DNA from 3 places in the Kocuria flava genome. Region 3 is predicted to be linked to each of the others. Evidence: riboswitches for the same ligand, from Rfam matches in the RefSeq annotation. Region 3 holds a riboswitch; each other region holds the start of a gene.

The links. A riboswitch is a leader RNA that binds a small molecule or an ion and turns the genes downstream of it on or off. The one in region 3 is predicted to bind cyclic di-AMP.
Region 1: it holds a riboswitch for cyclic di-AMP, as region 3 does, so the genes downstream of both, AS188_RS03635 (C40 family peptidase) here and AS188_RS15205 (C40 family peptidase) in region 3, are expected to answer to the same signal.
Region 2: it holds a riboswitch for cyclic di-AMP, as region 3 does, so the genes downstream of both, AS188_RS06640 (C40 family peptidase) here and AS188_RS15205 (C40 family peptidase) in region 3, are expected to answer to the same signal.

Annotation. Positions count from the first base shown of each region.
Region 1 is NZ_CP013254.1:784,683-791,922, reverse strand. Features, by position in the region: gene AS188_RS03655 (NAD(P)-binding domain-containing protein) at 1-214, opposite strand, end outside; gene AS188_RS03650 (DUF2254 domain-containing protein) at 268-1,617, opposite strand; gene AS188_RS03645 (GNAT family N-acetyltransferase) at 1,665-2,165, opposite strand; gene AS188_RS03640 (alpha/beta hydrolase) at 2,175-3,071, opposite strand; gene AS188_RS03635 (C40 family peptidase) at 3,236-3,886, opposite strand; cyclic di-AMP (ydaO/yuaA leader) riboswitch at 3,892-4,047, opposite strand; gene AS188_RS03630 (metal ABC transporter permease) at 4,615-5,475, opposite strand; gene AS188_RS03625 (metal ABC transporter ATP-binding protein) at 5,502-6,260, opposite strand; gene AS188_RS03620 (metal ABC transporter substrate-binding protein) at 6,286-7,240, opposite strand, start outside.
Region 2 is NZ_CP013254.1:1,467,635-1,474,874, forward strand. Features, by position in the region: gene AS188_RS06625 (MFS transporter) at 1-902, shown strand, start outside; gene serC (phosphoserine transaminase) at 899-2,032, opposite strand; gene AS188_RS06635 (metal-dependent transcriptional regulator) at 2,270-2,956, shown strand; cyclic di-AMP (ydaO/yuaA leader) riboswitch at 3,371-3,522, shown strand; gene AS188_RS06640 (C40 family peptidase) at 3,530-4,186, shown strand; gene AS188_RS06645 (C40 family peptidase) at 4,447-5,349, shown strand; gene AS188_RS06650 (hypothetical protein) at 5,542-5,811, shown strand; gene AS188_RS17205 (NUDIX hydrolase) at 5,840-6,295, opposite strand; partial or broken gene AS188_RS17210 (DUF4031 domain-containing protein) at 6,320-7,204, opposite strand.
Region 3 is NZ_CP013254.1:3,409,885-3,417,124, reverse strand. Features, by position in the region: gene AS188_RS15220 (IS701 family transposase) at 154-1,335, opposite strand; partial or broken gene AS188_RS16670 (response regulator) at 1,385-1,711, opposite strand; gene AS188_RS15215 (C40 family peptidase) at 2,058-2,396, opposite strand; gene AS188_RS15205 (C40 family peptidase) at 3,110-3,784, opposite strand; cyclic di-AMP (ydaO/yuaA leader) riboswitch at 3,792-3,950, opposite strand; gene AS188_RS15200 (four-helix bundle copper-binding protein) at 4,570-4,980, shown strand; gene AS188_RS15195 (DUF305 domain-containing protein) at 5,390-6,085, shown strand; gene AS188_RS17595 (hypothetical protein) at 6,504-7,058, shown strand.

The DNA of each region.
Region 1 (7,240 bases), 880 kb from region 3:
GGTCCGGCTCCCCCAGCGGCATCCCGGGCAGGTCGTGGATCGCGTGGGCGCCGCCGAAGGTCAGCGAGGGCCACCGGTGCCGCCATGCGCCCCCGGGACCGGGGTTGGCGTCGAGCACCACGAACTCCCGCTCGGGCTCCAGGCCCCGGCGCAGCAGGTGGTGGGCGGCGGACAGCCCGGCCTGCCCGGCCCCGAGAACGACGACGTCCAGCACGGCGACTCCTTCATTGACATGTCAATGAAAGGGCAACGCGGAGCGGGTGCGCGCTATTCCGCGGGCACGGCCCCGTCCACGAGGCGGGGGCCGTGGTCGGCCGGGTCGGTCGCGGCGTCGGCCACGGCCCGCAGCCACCGCCAGTCGGCGGGGTGCAGGGCGGGCTCCGCCTCGGCGGCCTCGAGCAGCAGGGCGGCCTGCCGGCGCAGCGGGGCCACCAGCCCGGGGCGCCCGACGTCCTCCGCGTGGACGGCGAGCATCCGCAGGGTGCGCAGCAGGGCGGCCGCGACCTGCGGCTGGGCCGGTGCGGCGTGGCGCAGCTGGTCGAAGGCGTGCCCGAGGTACTCCTCGTGGCTGAGCTCCCACGGGCGCAGCAGCACCCTCCCGGCGGGCCCGCCCACGGCCTCCGGCGGGAGGTCGCAGGCGATCAGCCGGCGCAGCAGGCTGCCCAGCCGCAGCACGGACTCGACCGCCGTGGTCGGGTCGTTGACCGCGGAGCTGAGGGCCCGCAGGCCGATGTCCACGAGCTGGCGCACGGCGAAGTCGACGTCCTCCTGCATCGTGCGGGTCGCGCTCACCCGCACGACCGCTCCCAGGCGCCGGTCCACGGGCCCGGGCCGGTCCGGGACCGGCCACAAGGTCGCCAGGGCCTCGCCCTCATGGATGTAGGCGCCGGTGCGGGTCTCCAGGCGCACCACGGTGCCCGGGGGGACGGCCGCCAGGATGTCGGCGCTGCCCGCCTGGGTGACCCAGCCGTCGTGCGGGGCCCGCACCACCCGGCACCCGCCTCCGGGCAGCTCGACCCGCCCGCGCAGGGGCTCCTCCGCCGCACCGCGGGCCAGGACGGCGTCGACGACGTCGCGCCCCTCCCCCGCGATGGAGCGCACGACCTCCCCCACCTGCAGCCGGCGGGCGAGGTGGTCCAGGTGGGCGATGATCAGCAGCACCGTGGCCACGGTGAGCACCACCGCGAGCGCCAGGGAGAGCCCCGGCGCGGGCTCGGCGGGCTCACCGTTGAGGTGGCGCAGCACGAGCACGCAGTAGACGAACGTGGCCACGAGCAGGCCCACCACGGCCTGGCTGAGCCGGTCGCGGACGAAGGAGCGCATCACCCGGGGCGAGAACTGGCTGGAGGCCAGCTGCAGGCTGACCACGGTCAGGGAGAACACGACCCCGGCGGTGGTGATCGTCGCCCCGGCCACGACGCTGAGCAGCCAGATCGCGGCGTTGGTGGACATCCGCAGCGAGACGGGCAGCAGCTCCGGAGCCGCGCGGTCGAGCGCCCAGGCGGCCTCGGCCGCCACCGCGCCCGCGACCACGATCAGCGCCGGCAGCAGGAACAGGCTCTCCCGGAAGGCGTAGAGCCCGGCGCGCAGCCGCAGCGCCAGCACGGTGCCGACCACCGTCGTCGTCCTCCTCGTCGCTCCCCGGGGACCCGCCGGTCCGGGCCTCACGCCGAACGGGGCTCGTGCTCCCGCGCGGCCCCGACCTCCCGCAGGGCGTCCCCGGTGAGGCGGAAGACGGACCACTCGTCCTGGGGCAGGGCCCCGAGGCTGCGGTAGAAGCCGATGGACGGCTCGTTCCAGTTCAGCACGCTCCACTCCACGCGGGCCCAGCCCCGGTCGACCGCGTGCCGGGCGAGGGTGCGCAGCAGCTCCTTGCCGTGGCCGGCACCGCGGGCCTCGGGGCGGACGTAGAGGTCCTCGAGGTGGATCCCGTGCACGCCCTCCCAGGTGGAGAAGGTGCGGAACCACAGGGCGAAGCCGAGCAGGCGCTCGCCGTCGTCCACGACGTGGGCGAAGACCGCCGGGTGCGTCCCGAACAGGGCCTCGGCCAGCTGCTCCTCGCTCATGCGCACGGCATCGGGCTCCCGCTCGTACTCGGCCAGCTCCCGCACCATCGCCAGGACGGCGGGGACGTCCTGGGGGCGGGCCTCACGGATCTGCGACATGCCCGGACCCTATCGCACGGTCCCGGGGCCGGTGAGCAGGAAGCGCACGTGCGCGAGCGCCCGCCGGGCCTCGGGGGTCCACCACGCGCCGACGTAGACGTGGAAGGCGCCGGGCTCGTAGATCAGCCGGCCCGGGTTGCCCGCGGCGGCCAGCCGGCGGGCGAACTCGAGGGCGTCGGCGGTGAGGATGTCGAGCCCGCCCTGCACCACGTGCACCGGCGGCAGGTCCTCGACCCGCCCGTAGAGCGGGCTGACCACGGGGTCGGTCAGCGCCCGGTCCCCGGCCCAGGCGGCGCACAGGGGCTGGACCTCGTCGACGGCCAGCATCGGGTCGTGCGGGTCCAGCTCGCGCACGGCCGGGTGGGAGGCGGTGAGGTCCAGGGCCGGGGAGAAGGCGACGACGTGGTCCGGGCCGCGCCGGCCGGCGTCGCGCAGGGCCATGGCCAGGCCGATCGCGAGGTTGCCGCCGGCGGAGTCGCCGGCCACCACGATCCGCCGCACCCCCGGGTCCTCGGTCAGGCCGGCCCAGGCGGCGGTGAGGAAGTCGTAGCCCTCGTCGGCATCGCCCTCGGGGGCCAGCCGGTACAGCGGGACGGTGACGGTGGTGCCGGTGCCCCGCACGAGCTCGCGCACGATCCACCAGTGCGCGGGCAGCAGCGGGTTCACGAACGCCCCGCCGTGCAGGTAGACCAGGTGGGTCCCGTCCGCCCCGGCGCGCGGGGTCAGCCGCAGCACGGGCCGCCCGGCGACCTCGGTGCGCTCCACCGCGTGGCTGCGCCGCAGGTCCCGCGGGACGCGGGCGGGCGGCGGGCAGGGCCGGCCGTGCAGCGCGGCGAGCTCCCGCCGCGGCGTGCGGCGGGCGCGGGCGGCGACCGCCCGGGCGGTCAGGGCCATCCTCAGGCTCATGGGGTGCTTCCTCCGGTGCTCGTCCGGGCGCGGCGGGGTTCCTCCACGACTCGTACCGCAGGCTACCGCTCCTCCGGTGGGAGGGGCCGGGGCGCCGGCGCGGTCGGCGGACCGGCACGGCGCCCCGGCGTCGTCCTCGGCGGGGCCCGTGCCCGCGCCGGGTGTCAGCGGAAGCTGACGTAGGCGTCGACCGGCATGGCGTCCACGGAGTGGACGACGGTGCCCTGGGACGGGTTCAGCGCGGAGATCATCTTGCCGCCGCCGAGGTAGATCCCGATGTGGGCGCCGCCGTTCTGGACGACGAGGTCGCCGGGCTGCGGGTCGGAGGTCGGGGTCCCGGCCGCCCACTGCTGCTGGCTGGTGCGGGGCAGGTCGATGCCCTGCTGCTCGTAGACCCACTGGGTGAAGCCGGAGCAGTCCCAGGCGCCGGGCTCGGTGCCGCCGTAGACGTAGCCGCTGCCCTCCTGCTGCATCGCGGTGCCGACGATGCCGCCGGAGGACGCGGTGGAGGCGATCTCGACGACGCCCTCCGACTGGGGGGCGAGGTCCGTGCCGGCGGGCTCCTCGGCCGGGGCGGCCGTGGGCGCGTCCAGCGGCGCGGGGGCGGCCGTGCTCGCCGCGGTGAGGGACGCCGTCGCCGCGGCGGGCGCGGTGGACGAGCTCTCGGGGGCGACCGGGATCTCGGCGTAGGCCTGGGCCGGGGCCACGGAGCCGAGCACCGCCGCGCCGGCGGCGGCCGTGAGCACGGTGCCGCGCACGAGACGGGACGAGGCGCTCGCGCGGTGGCGGGCGGAGCTGCTGCTGAAGAAGGTCATGCTGGTGTTCCTCCCTGCGCCTGCGGGGTGAGCTGTCGGGTTCGGGTGGGAGTCACCCGGCCGCCCGGACGCGCACGTCCGGGCGAGCTTCACCCCGAGGTCCCGGGCGGACCGGGACCGAGAAGTGGTTCCCCCGCTTCTGCCGAAACGGTCTGGTGGACCCCGGACACCGGCAGAACTCGGCGTCGTGCCCGGGGGTGCCGGGCGGATCTGTCCTCGGCACGTCGGTGACCGTAGCCAGCCCGGAGCCTGCATGTCACATTTCGATAACGGCATCGCCGGGGCCGTTCCCAGGCTCCTGTGCGGCGCCTCCCGCCCGGCGCCCAGCTCCTGCTCCCGGCTCGGCCCCCGCCCGGGCAGCCGGAGGCGGGCCCCTCCGCACCGACCCCCGGCGAGCCTCGGCGCCTCCGGGACCGGGCTGACCAGGGGCGTCGCGCCGGCGGACGGGGCCCGCCCGTCCGAGGGCGCGCCCCGGACGGGTGCCGGCGGAGCGGTTCCCGCACCCGGCGGCCGGGGAGGACGGCACCAGGCGGGAATCAGGATGTGCCGTTCACCACGGGCGGGAGCCGGCGGGATTCTTCACAGGACTGTCATGTCCGGCGGGGGCCCACCGCCCCGTCCGGGGCGGTCCGGGGCGGGGTGAGGAGCTGCGGGGCGTGGGCGCAGGACGCGGCCGGCGCCCGCGAGCGCCCCGGCGCCACCTCCGCGGGTGCCGGCGGCGGCGCGGCTCAGGCCGCCGCGGTCCGCCGGGCGCGCCCGTCCCGCAGCCGCAGCAGCACGGGTGCGGCCACCGCGGCCACGGTGTAGGCGCCGATGGCCAGCACCACGATGGTCGCCCCCGGGGACAGGGGCTGGACGTAGGTGATCGCGAGCCCGGCCACGCACACCGCGGCGCCCAGGCCCATCGCCACGGCCATGGTGGTGGCGAAGGAGCGGGTCAGCAGCTGCGCGGTGGCCACCGGCACGATCATGATCGCCGAGACCAGCAGCACCCCGACCACCCGCATGGACACCGAGACGGTCAGGGCCGCGACCACGGCCACGAGCAGGTTCAGCGCCTGGACCGGCACCCCGGAGGCGCGGGCGAACTCCTCGTCGTGGCACAGGGCGAACAGGGCCGGGCGCAGGCCGATGCCCACGCCGAGGATGAGGGCGGCCAGTCCGGCGGTGAGCCACACGTCCGCGGTGGTCACCGTGGAGATCGAGCCGAAGAGGTAGCCGGTGAGGCTGGCCGAGGTGCCGCCGGCGATCCCGATCAGCAGCACGCCGCCGGCGATCCCGCCGTAGAACAGCAGGGCCAGGGCCACGTCCCCGCTCGTCCGACCGCGCCGGCGCACGGCCTCGAGCAGCAGGGCCCCGCCCACGGAGGCCACGATCGCCCCGGGCACGGCCAGGGCGTCCTTGTCCCCCAGCCCGGCCGCGGCACCGGTGAGCCAGCCCATGGCCACGCCGGTCAGGGCCATGTGGCCGATGCCGTCGCCCAGCAGCGCCATCCGCCGCTGGACCAGGTAGGTGCCCATCACGGGGGCCGCGAGGCCCACGAGCACCGCGGCGATCAGGCCCCGCTGCATCAGCGGGCTGGCGAGCATCGCGCTCAGCGTCTCGAGCACCGGGGTCACCAGTTCCTCTCCAGGTCGGGGGCGGTCGGCGGGCGACCGGGGGTCTCGGGGTGGGGGTGGGCCTCGGGGTGCTCCTCCGGGCCGGGGGCCACCGGGCCGTCGTGGACCACCCGGCCGCCCTCGAGGACCACGGTGCGCGTGATCAGCCGCTCGAGCGGGCCGAGGTCGTGCAGGACCACCAGCACGGTGGCCCCGCGCTCGCGCAGCCGCCCGAGCGTGCCGGCGAGGGCCTCCATGGAGGCCCGGTCCATCCCGGACAGGGGCTCGTCGAGCACGAGCAGGTCGGGCTCGCGCACGAGGGCCCGGGCGATGAGCACCCGCTGCTGCTGGCCGCCGGAGAGCACCTGCACGCTGTCGCCGGCGCGGTCGGCGAGCCCGACCTCGGCGAGCGCGTCGAGGCAGCGGCGCCGGGCGCCGCGGCCCGGGCGCAGGGAGCGCCGGTGCAGCAGCCCCGAGGCCACGACCTCGAGGGCGGTGGCCGGCACCCCCGTCGTCGCCCCGGTGCGCTGGGGCACGTAGCCCAGGCGCTGCCAGGGCACCTGCCGGTGCGGGCCGGCGAGATCCGCGCCGAAGACGCGCACCCGGCCGCGGTCGGGGGCCACGAGCCCGGTGACGGTCTTCACCAGGGTGGACTTGCCGGAGCCGTTGGGCCCGAGCACGGCCACGACCTCGCCCGCGGCCACGGCCAGGCCGATCCCGCGCAGCACGGGGTTCGACCCGAGGGTCACGTCCAGGTCGTCAATGCGCAGCACCATGCCCCGATTCTCCTCGGGCACGGGCTCAGCAGCCCAGTGCGGCGCGCAGGGCTTCGAGGTTGGCGCGCATCACCTGCTGGTAGTCGGCGCTCTCGTCCGCCTGGGTCTCGACGGGGTCGAGGACGGCGGTCTCCACGCCGTGCTCGGCGGCGAGGGTCTCGGCGACGCCGGTGTCCACCTCGGACTCGGCGAAGACCGTGGTCACGCCCTCCTCCTCGACGACCTTGCCGATCTCGGCCAGGCGCGCCGGGGAGGGCTCGGTGTCGGGCTCGAGCCCGGCGACGGAGACCTGCTCGAGGTCGTACTTGTCCGTGAGGTACCCGTAGGCCTCGTGGGCGACGACGACGGTGCGCCGCTCGCAGGTCTCCAGGCCGGAGGCGAACTCCTGGTCCAGGGCCTCGAGCTCACCGGTCAGCTCCTCGGCGTTGCGCTCGTAGAGCGCGGCGTTGTCCGGGTCGGCCTCGCCGAGCTCGTGGGCGACCTCGACGGCGACGGCCGCCAGCCGCTGCGGGTCCAGCCAGAAGTGCGGGTCCTGGGCGCCGTGGCCGTGACCGTCGTCGGCCCCGCCCTCCTCGGCGTGGCCCTCCTCGGCCCCGGACGCCTCGCCCGCGTGGGCCTCGGCGCCGTGGCCCTCCTCCGCGGCGGCGTGCTCCTGGGCGGAGTGGGCCGCCTCGCCCTCGATGCCGGCGTGGGCGGCGTCGAGCGCGTGCTCGGGGGCGGCCTGGGCCACGGCGTCGTCGACGGCAGGCTGGAAGCCGGCGAGGTAGACCACTGCGTCGGCGGTGCGCACCCGGTCGACGGCCGCCGGGGACAGCTCGAGGTCGTGGGGCTCGGCCCCGGGCGGGGTCATCGACTCCACCCGGACCTGCTCGCCGCCCACGCGCTCGGTCACGTACTGCAGCGGGTAGAAGGAGGTCATCACGCTGAGCGTCTCCCCCTCCTCCCCGCCGGCCGCGGTCTCCTCCGACGGGGCGGCGCAG
Region 2 (7,240 bases), 1.6 Mb from region 3:
TCGCCCTCGCCCTCGGCGTCGCGACGACCGTCGACGCCCCCGTCCGGCAGACCTTCGTCTCCGAGCTGGTCGACGACGAGCACCTCTCCAACGCGGTCGCGCTGAACTCGACGTCGTTCAACTCGGCGCGGCTGGTCGGCCCGGCCGTGGCCGGCGTGCTCGTGGCCGCCGTGGGCACCGGCTGGGTGTTCCTGCTCAACACCGTGACCTTCGGGGCGATGCTCGCCGCGATCCTGGTCATCCGCGTCGACGAGCTGCGCCCCATGCCCCGCAGCGGCCGGGGCCGGGGCCAGATCCGGGAGGGCCTGGCCTATGTGGCCGGGCGCCCCGACATCGTGGCCGTGCTCGTGGCGATCTTCCTCCTCGGCACCTTCGGGATGAACTTCGCCGTCTTCCTCGCGGCCATGGCCGGACCGGAGTTCGGCCGCGGCTCCGAGGTGTTCGGGGCGCTCAACTCGGTGCTGGCGCTCGGGACGGTCGCGGGGGCGCTCCTGTCGGCGCGGCGCCGGCGGGCGCGGCTGCGCTACGTCTTCGGCGGCAGCGCGGCCTTCGGGCTCGCCTGCCTGGGTGCTGCGACGGCCCCGACCCTGCCCCTGTTCGCACTGTGGCTGGTGCCGTGCGGGCTGGCGTCGCTGACGGTCATGACCACCGCCAACGCCTACGTGCAGTCGACCACCTCGCCGGTGATGCGCGGGCGCGTGATGAGCCTCTACATGGCGATCTTCATGGGCGGCACCCCGCTCGGGGCCCCGCTGGTCGGGTGGCTGACCGACGCCCTGGGCCCGCGCTGGGGGATGGGCGCGGCCGTGGCGGCCGGGGCCGGCGGCGCGGCCGTGGGCCTGCTCTTCCTGCTCCGGCTGCGGTCCGGCCGTACGGGCGCCGGGCCGGGCGCGCCGGCCTAGGAACCGGCGCCGAGCTGCCCGACCACGTGGTCGACGCACGCCAGCAGCGCCGAGACGTCGTCCGGCTCGATCGCCACGAACGTCGCGATCCGCAGCTGGTTGCGCCCGAGCTTGCGGTAGGGGTCGACGTCGACCACCCCGTGGGCGCGCAGCACGGCGGCCACGGCCGCGGCGTCCACGGACGCGTCGAGGTCCACGGTCGTCACGACCGTGGAGCGCTCCTCCGGGTGCGCCACGAACGGCGTCGCGAAGGCCGAGTCCTCCGCCCAGGCGTAGACCCGGCCGGAGGACTCCGCGGTGCGCGCCGCCGCCCAGTCCATCCCCCCGCGGTCGTTGAGCCAGCGCAGCTGCTCGTCGAGCATCACCAGGGTCGCCAGGGCCGGGGTGTTGTAGGTCTGGTCCTTGCGCGAGTTCTCCAGGGCCGTGCCCAGGCGCAGGAAGTCCGGGATCCACCGGTCCGAGGCGTCGATCCGCTCGATCCGCTCGACCGCGGCGGGGGAGAAGGTCCCCAGCCACAGCCCGCCGTCGGAACCGAGGTTCTTCTGCGGGGAGAAGTAGTAGACGTCCGTCTCGGCCAGGTCCACGGCCGTGCCGCCCGCGGCCGAGGTCGCGTCCACGAGCACCAGGGCGTCATCGGCCGCCCCCTCGGGGCGCACCACCGGGGCGGCCACGCCCGTGGAGGTCTCGTTCTGCGGCCACGCGTGGACGTCCACGCCCTCCTCGGCGCGGGGCCGGGAGCGGGTGCCCGGGGCCGCCTCCAGGACGGTCGAGCCCGCCAGGAACGGCGCCCGGCCGGTGGCCTGGGCGAACTTCGCCCCGAACTCCCCGAACACCAGGTGCTGGGCCCTGCGCTCCACGAGCCCGAACGCGGCCGCGTCCCAGAACGCGGTCGCCCCGCCCAGACCCAGGAGCACCTCGTAGCCCTCCGGCAGGCGCAGGAACTGCGCCAGTCCCTCCCGCACGGACCCGACCAGCGCCCGCACGGGGGCCTGGCGGTGCGAGGTGCCCAGCAGGCGCTCGCCGGCCCGCCGGACGGCCTCGACCTGCTCGGGGCGGACCTTCGAGGGACCGGCCCCGAACCGCCCGTCGGCCGGGAGCAGGTGCTGGGGGATCGTGACGGTGGCGGGCAAGGAGGACTCCCTCGGGTGCGTGCGGCGGGGACGGCGTGCCGGCTCCGGCCGGCGGGAGGGCCGGCGGGCCGGGGTCACCGGACCATTCTGCCCCACCCGTCACGCCCCGGGCCCCGGGCGAGGGCCACCGGGGCCGGGACGGGACGGGAGCCGCGGCCGCGGAGACTAAGCTCGTGCTGGACAACCGGCCCGGGCAGGATCCCCGGTGCGGCCGGCCGGCGGAAGGACAACCACCCCATGAGCGACCTGATCGACACGACCGAGATGTACCTGCGGACCGTCCTCGAGCTCGAGGAGGAGGGGATCCGCCCGATGCGCGCGCGCATCGTGGAGCGCCTCGGCCACTCCGGCCCCACGGTCTCCCAGACGGTCGCCCGGATGGAGCGCGACGGCCTGCTCACGGTCTCCCCCGACCGCTCCCTCATGCTCACCGGCCCCGGCCGCGAGCGCGCCGTGCAGGTGATGCGCAAGCACCGGCTCGCCGAGCGGCTGCTGGCCGACGTCATCGGCCTCGACCTGGCACAGGTGCACGACGAGGCCTGCCGGTGGGAGCACGTGATGAGCGAGCAGGTCGAGCGCCGCATCGTGGACCTGCTCGAGGGTCCGCGGTTCTCCCCCTACGGCACGCCGATCCCCGGGCTCGCGGGGCTGGGGATCGAGGACGCCCCGGCCCCCGGGCCCGAGCGGACGCTGCTCGACGCCGCCCGCCAGGACCCCGGGGCCCTGCACACGGTGGCGCTGCTGCCGGAGGTCGTGCAGGCGGACGCCGAGCTGCTGCGGCTGCTCAGCGACACGGGCCTGCTCACCGGGGCGCGCGTGACGGTCCGCGAGGAGTCCGGCCGCGTCCTCGTCGAGGTGCCGGCCACCGGCCGCGCCGCCGAGCTGGACCCCCGCACCGCCCAGGCCATCCGCGTCACCGCCTGAGCGGCCCGGCCCCGCCGTCCGCCCCGCCCGGCCGGCGGCCCCGTCCGCGCCCCGGCCGGCAGGTCCTCGACCGGGGCCCGGGAGGGCTCCGACGGCACGGTGTGTGGACTTTCACAAGCGACCATCGTCCGGATCACGTCCGGGGTGCCACCGGCAGCGCGCAGCCGCAGGTCGGGCCCGGGATTCCGGGCCGCGGAGCCGCACTGCACCGGACGGACGTCCAGCCGGCCGAGACGCTCCGGCGGCACGGAACGCCCCGATCCGGACGCCCGAGGTTGCCAATCCGTGATCCGTCGTGATCAAAACGTGACACTTCCGTAATAGGTCATGTACTGTTCAACGCGTGCCGATCACTGGTCGGATCGGCGCCCCACGGAGCACATCGCCGAATTCTGCCGGTGCCCGGGGTCCGAAACACAGAAACTGCTTGGCAGAAGCGGGGGAACCACTTTCCGGTCCCGGTCCGTCCGGGTCCTTGGGGTTAAGCCGCAGGGGCGTCCGCGCCCCGCGACCGGGTGTCTCCCACCCGAACCCGACAGCTCACCTCGTAGGCAAAGGGAGGAACACACACCCATGGCTTTCTTCAAGCAGAACTCTGCCCGCCACCGTGCCGCCACCGCGTCGCACGCCGTGCGCAACACCACCATCGCCGCCGCCGCCGGCGCGGCCGTCCTGGGCTCCGTGGCCCCGGCCCAGGCCTACGCCGAGGTGCCCGCCGCCTCGAGCGGCGCCGGTGCCGTCTACGCCACCCCGGCCTCCTCGTCGCTGGCCGCGCAGACCTCCTACATCTACGAGGCCCCTGCCGCGACCCCGGCTCCCGCCCCGGCCCCCGCCGCGCCGTCCGCAGGCCTGGCCGTGCAGTCGAACGACACCGTCGAGATCGCCTCCACCGCCTCCTCCGGCGGCATCGTGGGCACCGCGATGCAGGGCCTCGGCTCCGGCTACGTCTACGGCGGCACCGCCTTCGGCGCCTGGGACTGCTCCGGCTTCACCCAGTGGGTCTTCGCCCAGCAGGGCGTCGACCTGCCCCGCACCACCTGGTCGCAGTTCGCCGCCTCCACCCCGGTCGCCTCCCCGCAGCCCGGTGACCTGGTCTCCCAGAACGGCGGCGCCCACGTCGGCATCTACATCGGCGGCGGCAAGATGATCTCCGCCCTCAACCCGACGCAGGGCACCCAGATCCACTCCGTCAACGCCATGCCGGTCGACGGGTACTACCGCGTCGGCTGACCCGGCCCGCCGCCCGGGACGGTCCTGACCGTCCCGGACGGCGCCCGTCCGCCCCGGCGGACCCCGGACCGTGCCCCTCCTCCGGTCCACCCCGTCCGCTCTCCCGGACACCCCCTCCGCTCGCCCGCCACGGGCGGCCTCCGCGATCCCGGACCGCCGCCCGCGCCACGCCGCAGCACCCCGCGCCGCATCCGCGGGGTGCCCTGCCGTGCGCCCGGCCGGTGCGGGCCCACCCCCGGCAGAAAGCTCCCGCACCGATCATGTCCCGCTCCGCGCACTCCGCCCCCGACACCACCTCCTTCTTCTCCGGCAAGGCCCGCACCGTGGCCGCCGCCGCCGCGTTCTCCGGTCTGGCCCTGGCCACGACGGTCTCCGTGCAGGCCGCCCCCGCCCAGGACTCCGGCGCCGAGGCCCCGCTCTCCGCCGTCGCCGCCGCGACCCCCGCGCCGGGCACCACGGTCTCGCTCGAGCCGGTCGCCCACGTGACCGAGGAGAGGACCGCGAAGAAGGCCGAGCCGAAGAAGACCGAGAAGGCCGAAACGAAGAAGGCGGAGCCCCAGGCGCCCGCTGCGCAGCCCGCGGCCCCGGCGATCGCCGCGGCTCCGGCACCGGTCGCCGTGCCCGTGGCCGCCCCGAAGCCGACCCCCGCCCCGCAGCCGGTGGCCGCCCCCGCCCCGAAGCCGGCGCCCGCCCCGAAGCCGGCGCCCGCCCCGAAGCCGGCGCCCGCCCCGCAGCCGGTGGCCGCCCCCGCCCCGAAGCCGGCGGCCGAGCCCGTCCGCCAGGCCGCCCCGGCGCCCGCCGCCGAGCGCACCGTGACCACCCAGTCGAGCTCCTCCGGCAAGGGCGCGACCATCGCCTCCGCCGCCCGCGGCCAGCTCGGCGTCGGCCAGGACTGCACCGCCCTGGTCACCAACGCCCTGCGCGCCGCCGGGATCAACCACCACGGCTGGCCGGCCTCCTACCTGAGCCTCGGCACCCAGGTCTCCGCCGGCCAGGCCCAGCCGGGCGACCTCGTCTACTACGCCGACGGCGGCATGGGCGCGGCCCACATCGCGGTCTACATCGGCGGCGGCAAGGCCGTGCACGGCGGCTGGAACGGCGGGACGACCGTCATCGACAGCGTCAACGTCGGCTCCGGTCCCGTGTTCGTCCGGGTGCGCTGACCCGGTTCACCCCCGCGAGCACGACGTGCGCGGTCCCGGCCGAGAGGGCCGGGGCCGCGCACGTCGTCGTTGCGGCCGCTGCCCGGCTTCGTCCGCAGCGGGGGAGCGTGCCGTCCCCGCGCGGCCGCCGGCCGGGCCCGCACGGGCCGGCATCCCGGGAGGCGGCCGGCGGGAGCCCCGTAGAATGGGACCATGCCCACCGACTACCAGCGCAGCGCCCGCACCAGCCTCGACCGCGAGTACGCCTACATGGCGTGGGGGATGATGGCCGGCGCCGTGCCCGGGGTCGTGGCCGGGCTGGTCGTGGCCGCGTTCGTGGGCCACGCCGCCATGTGGGTCTCCGTGCTCGGCGGCGTGGGTATCGTCCTCGGCCTCGTCGCCGGGATCCTCCTGCACCGGGCGCGCCACGGCCGCGGCGCCCAGGACCGGGCGGCGTCCCCGGAGCACCGTCCGCGCAGCTGACCCGGTGCGGTCGCGCGCCGCCCGGTGCTCAGCCGTGGGCGGGCGCGGCACCGCCCGGCGCGGCACGCCGGCGCAGCGCCGGCACCACGTGCTCCGCCAGCAGCGGCGCCAGGTCCTCCGGCAGCGCCGCCCCGAGCGGCAGCCGCCGCAGCTCCGCGATCTCCGCGAGCGGGCGCGGGCGCTGCGCCAGGGCCGCCGTGAAGACGGTGCAGCGCACCCACGTCGCGGCCTCGTTGGCCGCCGGGGCCTCGAACTCGCCCAGCGGCACCAGCTCCTCCGGGCGCACCCGCAGGCCGACCTCCTCGTGGGCCTCGCGCACCGCCGCCTGCACCGGGGTCTCGCCGGGCTCGAGCTTGCCGCCCACCAGCATGAAGCGGTCCGTGCCGCGCTTGCGCACCGTCAGCAGGGCGCCGTCGTCGTCGAGGAAGCACACCGCGGTGATCACGAGCACCGCGGACCCCTCGGGAACCCCGCCCCCGGGCACCGGCTCCGGGACGTCGCGCAGCCGGGCGGTCTCGGCGGCCAGGTTGCGGGCCGCCGCGGCGGCCCAGCGCCGTCGCGCCGCCGCGGTGCGGTACAGCGGCCCGCCGGCGAGCAGGCCCTCCAGCACCCGCAGCCGGCCCGCGGCGAAGTCCGCCGCCGGCACGTGGGCGTACTCCTCGCGCACCGCCGCCGCGTAGGCCGCGTACTCCTGCGGGCTGCCGCCGAGCACCGCCAGGTCGGCGTCGAGCAGCAGGGCCCCCGCCGTGTCCCCGGGCTGCGCCCGGTGCCCCTCCGTCAGCAGGACCAGCCGCCGGGCCTCGGCCACCACCGCGTCGGGGAAGCCCGCGGCCGTCAGGCGCGCCCGGGCCAGCTCCGCGGACTCGCGCTCGTCCGCCCCGGCCCGCCCGCGGTGGACGGCGTCGTGGAACCAGGCCGCCAGCACGAGGGCGTCCTCCGTCCAGGGGGTGGGCAGGGGCGAGGCCTCCGGGACGAGCCGCTCGAGGGCCTCGAGCACCGCGAGCAGGTGGGCGGGGCCGTGGTAGCGCCGGTGCGGCTCGCCCCAGCGCGCCAGCAGCTCGGCGCCGAGGTCCGCGTGCCCGGGGAAGCGGGCGTCCCAGCGGCGGCGCAGCGTGCGCTCCAGCTTCTCCGGCCGGGAGCGGGCCGGCACCCGCAGCCCGCTGCGCAGCAGCACCCGCGTCAGCTCCCGGCCGGTGACGGGAACGGCCCCGGCCGCGACGGCGTCGTCGTAGAGGCCCGCCCGCACGTCGTAGTGGTCCCGGTCGAAGGCGCGCCCCGGCACGCCCAGGCGGGAGGCGAACGCGTGCAGCTCGTCGTAGGAGGTGTCCGAGACCAGGTGCGAGAACCGGGTGCCGTGGGCGGGCCACAGCGGCGGGTCGATGTAGACGGGCATGCGACCGATCCTAGTGGCGGCGGTTCGCGGGCCCCG
Region 3 (7,240 bases):
GCACTTGTGAGGCATGGCCGTGCGCTCTGTAGTGGTGTTCTTTGGCGCGATGCTGGTGTTTGCGGCGCCAGCGGGAACGGTTCAGGACGATCTGTGGTTCTGGTGGTGCGGCCCAGATCAGCAGGACGAGCAGGTGCCGGATTTCGGGCAGGCTCAAGGCGATGAGCTGGCTGTCTCCGCCGGGGTGGCCCCCCTTTTTGCCGCTGCCCGGGCGCGGGTGACGGTGAGGAAAACGTGGGCGAGCATCGCCAAGGTGATGTGGCGGTACCACCCGGTGTACTGGCGCACCTGGTACTGGTCGAGTCCGGTTTGGCCCTTGGCGGTCTGGAAGGTCTCCTCGATGGCCCACCGGGTTCCGGCGATCCGGGCCAGTTCGGCCAGGCTCACCCTGGGCGGGGCGAAGCACAGGTAGTAGGCGAGCTCGGTGGGATCCGTGAGAGACCGGCGGGCCAGCAGCCAGTACTCACCGACCGGGTCGAGCATCCCGTTGACCCGCACCCGGGCCCATCCGTAGCGGCGGGGCCCTTTGGCGCCGTCCCCGGCCGCGCGCACCCGCCAAGTCTGGGCCGGCAAGGACGCGATCAGCTCCCTGGCCCGCACCTGGTGGAAGGCCAGGGGCCCGGCCTTCGGCCACACGGCCTGGCTGGCCGGCACGCCCAGCACGTAGTGCAGCCCGGTCTCCTCCACGGCCCGGCGGAAGGCCCAGGCCTGGCCGTAGACGGTATCGGCGGTCACCCATGCGGCCGGTACATGGGCGGCCACCGCCCGTTCCAGCATGGTCGCGGCCAGTTCCGGCTTCGTGGCGAAGCCCCGTTCCTCCGGGATGCCCGCGGCAGCGCAACGGTCGGAGTCCTCGGTCCAGGCCCTGGGCAGATACAACTCCCGGTCCAGGAACGTCCGCCCGGACTGGGTGGCGTAGGTGAGGAACACCCCGACCTGGCAGTTCTCCGTCCGCCCTGCCGTGCCCGAGTACTGCCGGGCGACCCCGGCCGAGCGGGTTCCTTTCTTGAGGAACCCTGTTTCGTCCACCACCAGCACCCCGTCCGAGTCCCCGAGATAGGACACCACGTAGGCGCGCAGGTCATCGCGCAGCGCGTCCGGGTCCCAGTCCGTGGTCGAGAGCAACCGCTGCATCGCATCCGGGGTGGCGTGGCCGGCCTGCTCCGAGATCGTCCACGAGTTCTTCCGCTCCGCACCTGAGAGCAACCCCTGCAGGTAGGCCATCGCGTTGGCCCGCGGCTCCGCCCTCGCGAACCGCCCACCGATCAGCTCCGCGACTTCCTCCAGACCCTCGGCCCACTGCCGAACCTCGGCCACCGCCACGTCCTCGCTCATCACACCATGATGAGCCGGGCCACAACCCCTTCACAAGCGCGACTGTAGTACTAAACGGTTTAGTGACGTAGTCATCAGCACCCACCGACAGACCCACGATCTTGTCCACCTCGTCGTCACGAGCGGTGAGCATCAGCACATGGCAGTTCGAGAAGGTCCGCACCTGACGGCACACCTCAATCCCATCCATTCCGGGTAGACCGAGGTCGAGCACCAGCACATCCGGGCTGAAATCCCGCACCGCTGCCACCGCTTCCAGACCGCCATGGCGCACGGCGACCTCCAGCCCGGCCTTGCGCAGATAACCCTCGATCAGCTGTGTGAGGTCGGCTTCGTCGTCGACCACCAGGATCCGGCCAGGGAGAGGTGCAGACATTCGGGTTCCTTCATCGTCGGATGGGACATTCTGCTGGATACAGCGAACCGTCCCGGTGCGGCAAGGACAATTGACCGTGGTACCGCCGCCCACGACGACGCCCGTCAACGCAACCACGGCCGCACGGGCCTGCTGTGCGATCTATAGTTTCCACCTTGAGCTTGTCCTGGGAGCCGTTCTGCGCTGGTCGCCGCCGCTGGCCTGCCCCAGCACGAAATCTGCACGCTCAAGGCCATCACCGCAGCCACCCACGATGTGTCGTCCACTGAAATGCTGAAAAAGCGGGTGCGCGGTCCCCGTCTGGTCGAACAGGTTCCACGCACCCGGAGTGTGTGCTCGCGTGGGTTCAGCGCACGCGAATATAGACCGGTCCGGAGCCGACGTTGACGCTGTCCAAGACGGTGGACCCACCGTTCCAGCCACCGTGGACGGCCTTGCCGCCGCCGACGTAGACGCCGATGTGCGGAGTGCCCATGCCGCCGTCGGCGTAGTAGACGAGGTCACCGGGCTGGGCCTGGCCCGCGGTGACCGGGGCACCCAGCTTGAAGTAGTCAGCCGGCCAGCCGCGGAAGTTGATGCCGGCGGCACGCAGGGCGTTGGTCACCAGGGCGGTGCAGTCCTGGCCCACGCCGAGCTGGCCCCTCGCCGCGGAGGCGATGGTCGCGCCCTGGCCCGAAGCCGACACCTGGGGCGTGATTCTTTCTGCGGTCTTCGAAGCCACCTTCGGGGCGGCCTGGGCAACAGGCTGAGCCTTGGCAGCCACAACCTGCGCCGGGTCATCGGGCTTCGGGGTGGGGGCCTCGATCTGCGGGGAGGGCTTCGGGGCGGCCTGGGCCACGGGTGCGGCCCGGGGGTGGCCACGGCCTGCGCCGGGGCAGCGGGCTTTGGGGCCTCGATATCCGGGACGGGTGCGGCCACCGGGGCCGGGATGGTGGGAGCGGCGATGGCGGCCGGGGCCTTCTGCTCGGCCCGGGGCTGCGCCTTCTTCTCGGCCTTGGTCACGTGGGCGACCGGCTCGAGGGAGACGGCCGGGGCCGCCGACGGGGACGCGGCGGCGAGGGCCGTCAGCGGGGCGTCGGCGGTGCCGTCCTGGGCCGGGGCCGCCTGCACGGACACGGTGGTGGCCAGGGCCAGGCCGGAGAAGGCGGCGACGGCGGCCACGGTGCGGGCCTTGCCGGTGAAGAAGGAGCCGATGCCGTTCGAGGAGGTCAGGTCACGAGCCATGAGAGGTTCAGGAGCGTTCTGCTGGGTTGAGCAAATCCACCGGAACATCGCGGAGGGCAGTACAAGCCGCAGCCCGCGGAAACCCCGGCTGGACCGGTAGCTGCCAGGACGACCTATCCGGGATCTGGAAGACCGCCCGCGACGACCGAGGCCGTCGCGGGCGGCGGGTGCGGATCAACGGAAGGTGACGTAGCCGACCACGGGCATCGCGTTCACGTCGTGGATGAAGGTGCCCTGGGTGGGGTTGAGAGCGGAGATCATCTTCCCGCCACCGAGGTAGATGCCGATGTGACCGCCACCGTTCTGGACGACGAGGTCGCCGGGCTGCGGGTTGGTAGTCGGGGTGCCGGCCGCCCACTGCTCCTGGCTGGTGCGCGGCAGGTCGATACCGTTTTGCGCGTAGACCCACTTGGTGAAACCGGAGCAGTCCCAGGCACCGAACGTAGTGCCACCCCAGACGTAGGCCCCGCCGAGGCCCTTCATGGCCGTGCCGACGAGGCCACCGGCCGACGAGAGCGACTGGGTGGAAACCGACTGCGTGGACAGCCCCGCGGTGGACGCGCTCTGCTGCGCGGCCGGAGCCTGCTCGGCCGTGGTCGCGGCGGCGTCCGGAGCGGCAGCCGGGGCGGCGGGGGCCTCGTAGGTGTACGAGGTGTAGTTCGCCAGCGAGGCGGGGGCGGGGGCCGAGGACACGGCGCCGGAGGCCGCGGGGACCTCTGCGTAGGCCTGGGCGGGGGCCACGGAGCCCAGGATCGCGGCGCCGGCGGCGGCGGCGATGGTGGTGTTGCGCACGGCGTGCGAGGTGGTCTCGGCACGGTGGCGGGCAGAGCTGTGCTTGAAGAAAGCCATGAGCGTGTGTTCCTCCCTTTGCCTACGAGGTGAGCTGTCGGATGCGGGTGGGAGACACCCGGCCGCGGAGCGCACGCGCTCCGAACGACTTAACCCCTAGGTCCCGGTGGACGGGACCGCATGTGGTTCCCCCGCTTCTGCCAAGCGATTTCTGTGTTTGGGACCCCGGGCACCGGCAGAATTCGGCGATGTGCACGGGGATGCCGACCGGATCGGCGATCGGCACGCAGATGACAGTAGCGAAGAGATAACGAAAACGTCACATTCCGATTACGGGTTCATTCCGGCTCTTGAGGCCGTTCGACGAAGAGCGCCAGGACGGAAGAGACGCAGGGCTGAGAGGATCCTCCAGGGGTCCCCGCGCGCTCCGCAGCGGACCCCGAAACCACGGACTGACCCGCCTTGACCTGCGGTTCTCCCCGGGAATCCGCGGCTGAAGCTGTGGCCCTCCACCAGGAGGAAGGAGGAGGCCACCGGCGCGCAGCCCACGCTGACATCCGAGTACCTCAAGGAAAAGCTCGGGAAACCTCCAGTTCGCCATGAGGTACTTCGGTGCTTCACCGCCGGACGAGACGATATTTCTTCATTCAATCTTCATAATCCCGGGGAATCCGTCGCGTATCGGAACACTGATACGAATGCTGACCACCTCAGCCTGCGGCGCATCTTCATGGAATCTTCACGATTGAGGGCTTCATCCGGTCGGGTCCGCAGTCTACTGTCGATTCCATGGCGGGCTGGCTCCGGTCGGTTCGTCTCCCATCGGACCGACGAAGGAGCACGCCATGACCCACCACGTGAGCGCGATGCTGGAGGCCTACCCGAAGGATCTGGGTGGGGTGGACCAGGGCAAATTGGCGGCTTGTATCGAAGCCTGCTTCGAGTGCGCCCAGACCTGTACCGCCTGTGCCGATGCGTGCCTGTCCGAGGACATGGTCGCGGAGCTGACCAAGTGCATCCGCACCAACCTGGACTGCGCGGATTTGTGCGAGGCCACCGGGCGGGTGCTCTCCCGGCACACCGGCTACGACGCCAACATCACCCTGGATGCGATCCGGGCTTGCCAGATGGCCTGCAAGGCCTGCGCCGATGAGTGCGAACGCCACGCGGACATGCACGAGCACTGCCGGATCTGCGCCGAGGCCTGCCGGCGCTGCGAGGCCGCCTGTGCTGAGCTGGTCGCTGCCCTGGGCTGAGCCCGACCGCGCTGACCCATCACTCGGGCGGCGGGGGTAGTGAGAAGGCCCGTGGCCGGTGGGATCGGGGCCGCGGGCGAGTCTGCCCCTGTGGGCTACAGGCCGCCGCCATGACGCACCCGCCGCCCGGGTGATGCTGGGCTGACTGAGCCCGTGGAAATGTTCTTCAACGGGACCGAGCCTCTTCTGAAGGCCGATGCTGACCTACGGACGCCCTTGGTGGGCCTTCGTCGGTGAAAGAGGAATTTGATCCGCTGACCGGGCACCTCTGGAGGCGGGGTTCACTCTTCCCCCCGTATCTCATTAGCACAGCCCCGCCCGCGCGGATCGTTCCCACCCAGGCGGCGGGGTGATCACCGAGCCGGCACCTCAGGGTCGAGCTCCCTCGTCGTGGAAGCGAGACATCGTCATGTATTGCACCCCATTCCGTGGCCGCCGCACGGCTGCCGCCACTATCGTCGCCGCCACCGCCTTGCTGGGCGGGGCGACCGCCCCGGCCTCTGCCCACTGGGAGGCCACCCCGGTCTCTGCCCATACCCAGACCGAGACTCTCCAGCCCGAGCCCACCTCCCCGACGGCCTATGAGTTCGGCGAGACCCTGGCCGGCCTCGAAGGCGAGGAGCTGGAGATCACCTTCCTGGCCGAGATCATCGGCCACCACCAGGGCGCCATCGAGATGGCCCAACTGGAGCTGGAGCGCGGCACCAGCCCCGACATCCGCACGCATGCGGAGAACATCATCGCCGACCAGCAGCACCAGATCGAGCAGTTCACCCGGTGGCTGGATCAGTGGTACGGACTGACCCCGGACGAAGCCAAGGCCCAGGCCCCGGAGGAGGCCCGCCAGGAGATGGCGACCATGGAGGAGGAGATGCAGATGATGCACGAGGAATTGCTGGCGGTGGAAGCCGGTGAGGGCTTCGACGTCGCCTTCGTGCAGAAGATGATCCCGCACCACTCCAGCGGGATCATCGAGTTCCTCGAGCCCCAGGCCCGGGCACCGCACGCAGAATTGCGGGTGGCCTCCACCGCCGGGATCACCACCCAGCAGGCTCAGGTCGCCGACTTCCGTACCTGGCTCGCCGGCCAGGATGGAAACGTCTGACCCTCGGACGCCGGGGGCGCACAGGGCTGAGAAGTCATGGCGGTGAATGCCCGGTTGCTCGCTCATGTGCTGTTCCTGCGAGCCATCTGGCGGCAGAGGGACCGGTGGGACGCGGCACGGATCGTGTCCCACCGGTCGCACGCCCTGGCCCGGGTGCGAGCTGAAACCTATGCCCGATCTGCGTTCTATCGTCGTCATCACGCCGGTCTCCTACACGCTCCGTTGGAGGCCTTGCCCCCAGTCACCAAGAGCGATCTGATGGAGCACTTCGATGAGGCGGTCACCGTCCCCGGATTGCAGCGCACCGACCTCGAAGCGCACCTGACCCCCCTGGCCGGCGGTGACGGCAACCCGGGGGGTGCCCTGGCGGGGACGGTGGTGGGCTACGGCCACGGCCGGGACCACCGGCACCCCCGGAGTGTTCGTGTGGGACCGCACCGAGTGGGCCACGGTGCTGGCCTCCTACGCCAGGGCCACCACCTGGGCGGAGATCCCGGCGGGGCTGACCAGGCCATTGCGCATGGCCGTGGCCAGTTCCCGGGTGCCCACTCACCAGTCGGCGGTGGTGGGGGCCTCGATGCAGTCCCCGCTGGTGCCAACCCTGCGCCTGGACGCCGCCAGCCCCCTGTCCGAGATCGTGACCGCGCTCAACGCCTTTCAACCGCGCCTGCTGGTGGGCTATCCCTCCGTGCTGGGACCCCTGGCTGCTGAACAGCAAGCCGGGCGCCTGATGATCGCCCCACAGGCGGTGATGGACGCCGCGGAAGTGCTCTCCGCCACCGCGGCCGCCGACATCGACGCCGCGTGGGGGAACGCCCCTTCGACGTCTATGCGGCCACCGAGACAGCAGGGATCGCCTCCCCGTGCCGGTACCGCACCCGCCACGTCTACGAGGACCTGGTCATCGTCGAACCCGTCGACGAGCATGGGAGTCCTGTGCCGCCGGGCACCGTGGGGACCCGGTTGCTGGTGACGGTGCTGTTCGCCCGACCGTTGCCGCTGATCCGCTACGAACTCTCGGACCGAGTCGCTCTTGCGGAAAGGAGGTGCCCCTGCGGCCGGTCCTTCCGCCAGCTCGCCGCTGTGGAAGGTCGCCAAGAGGACGTCCTGGAACTGCCCACGACATCGGGGCGCACCCAGGTCCACCCCAACGTC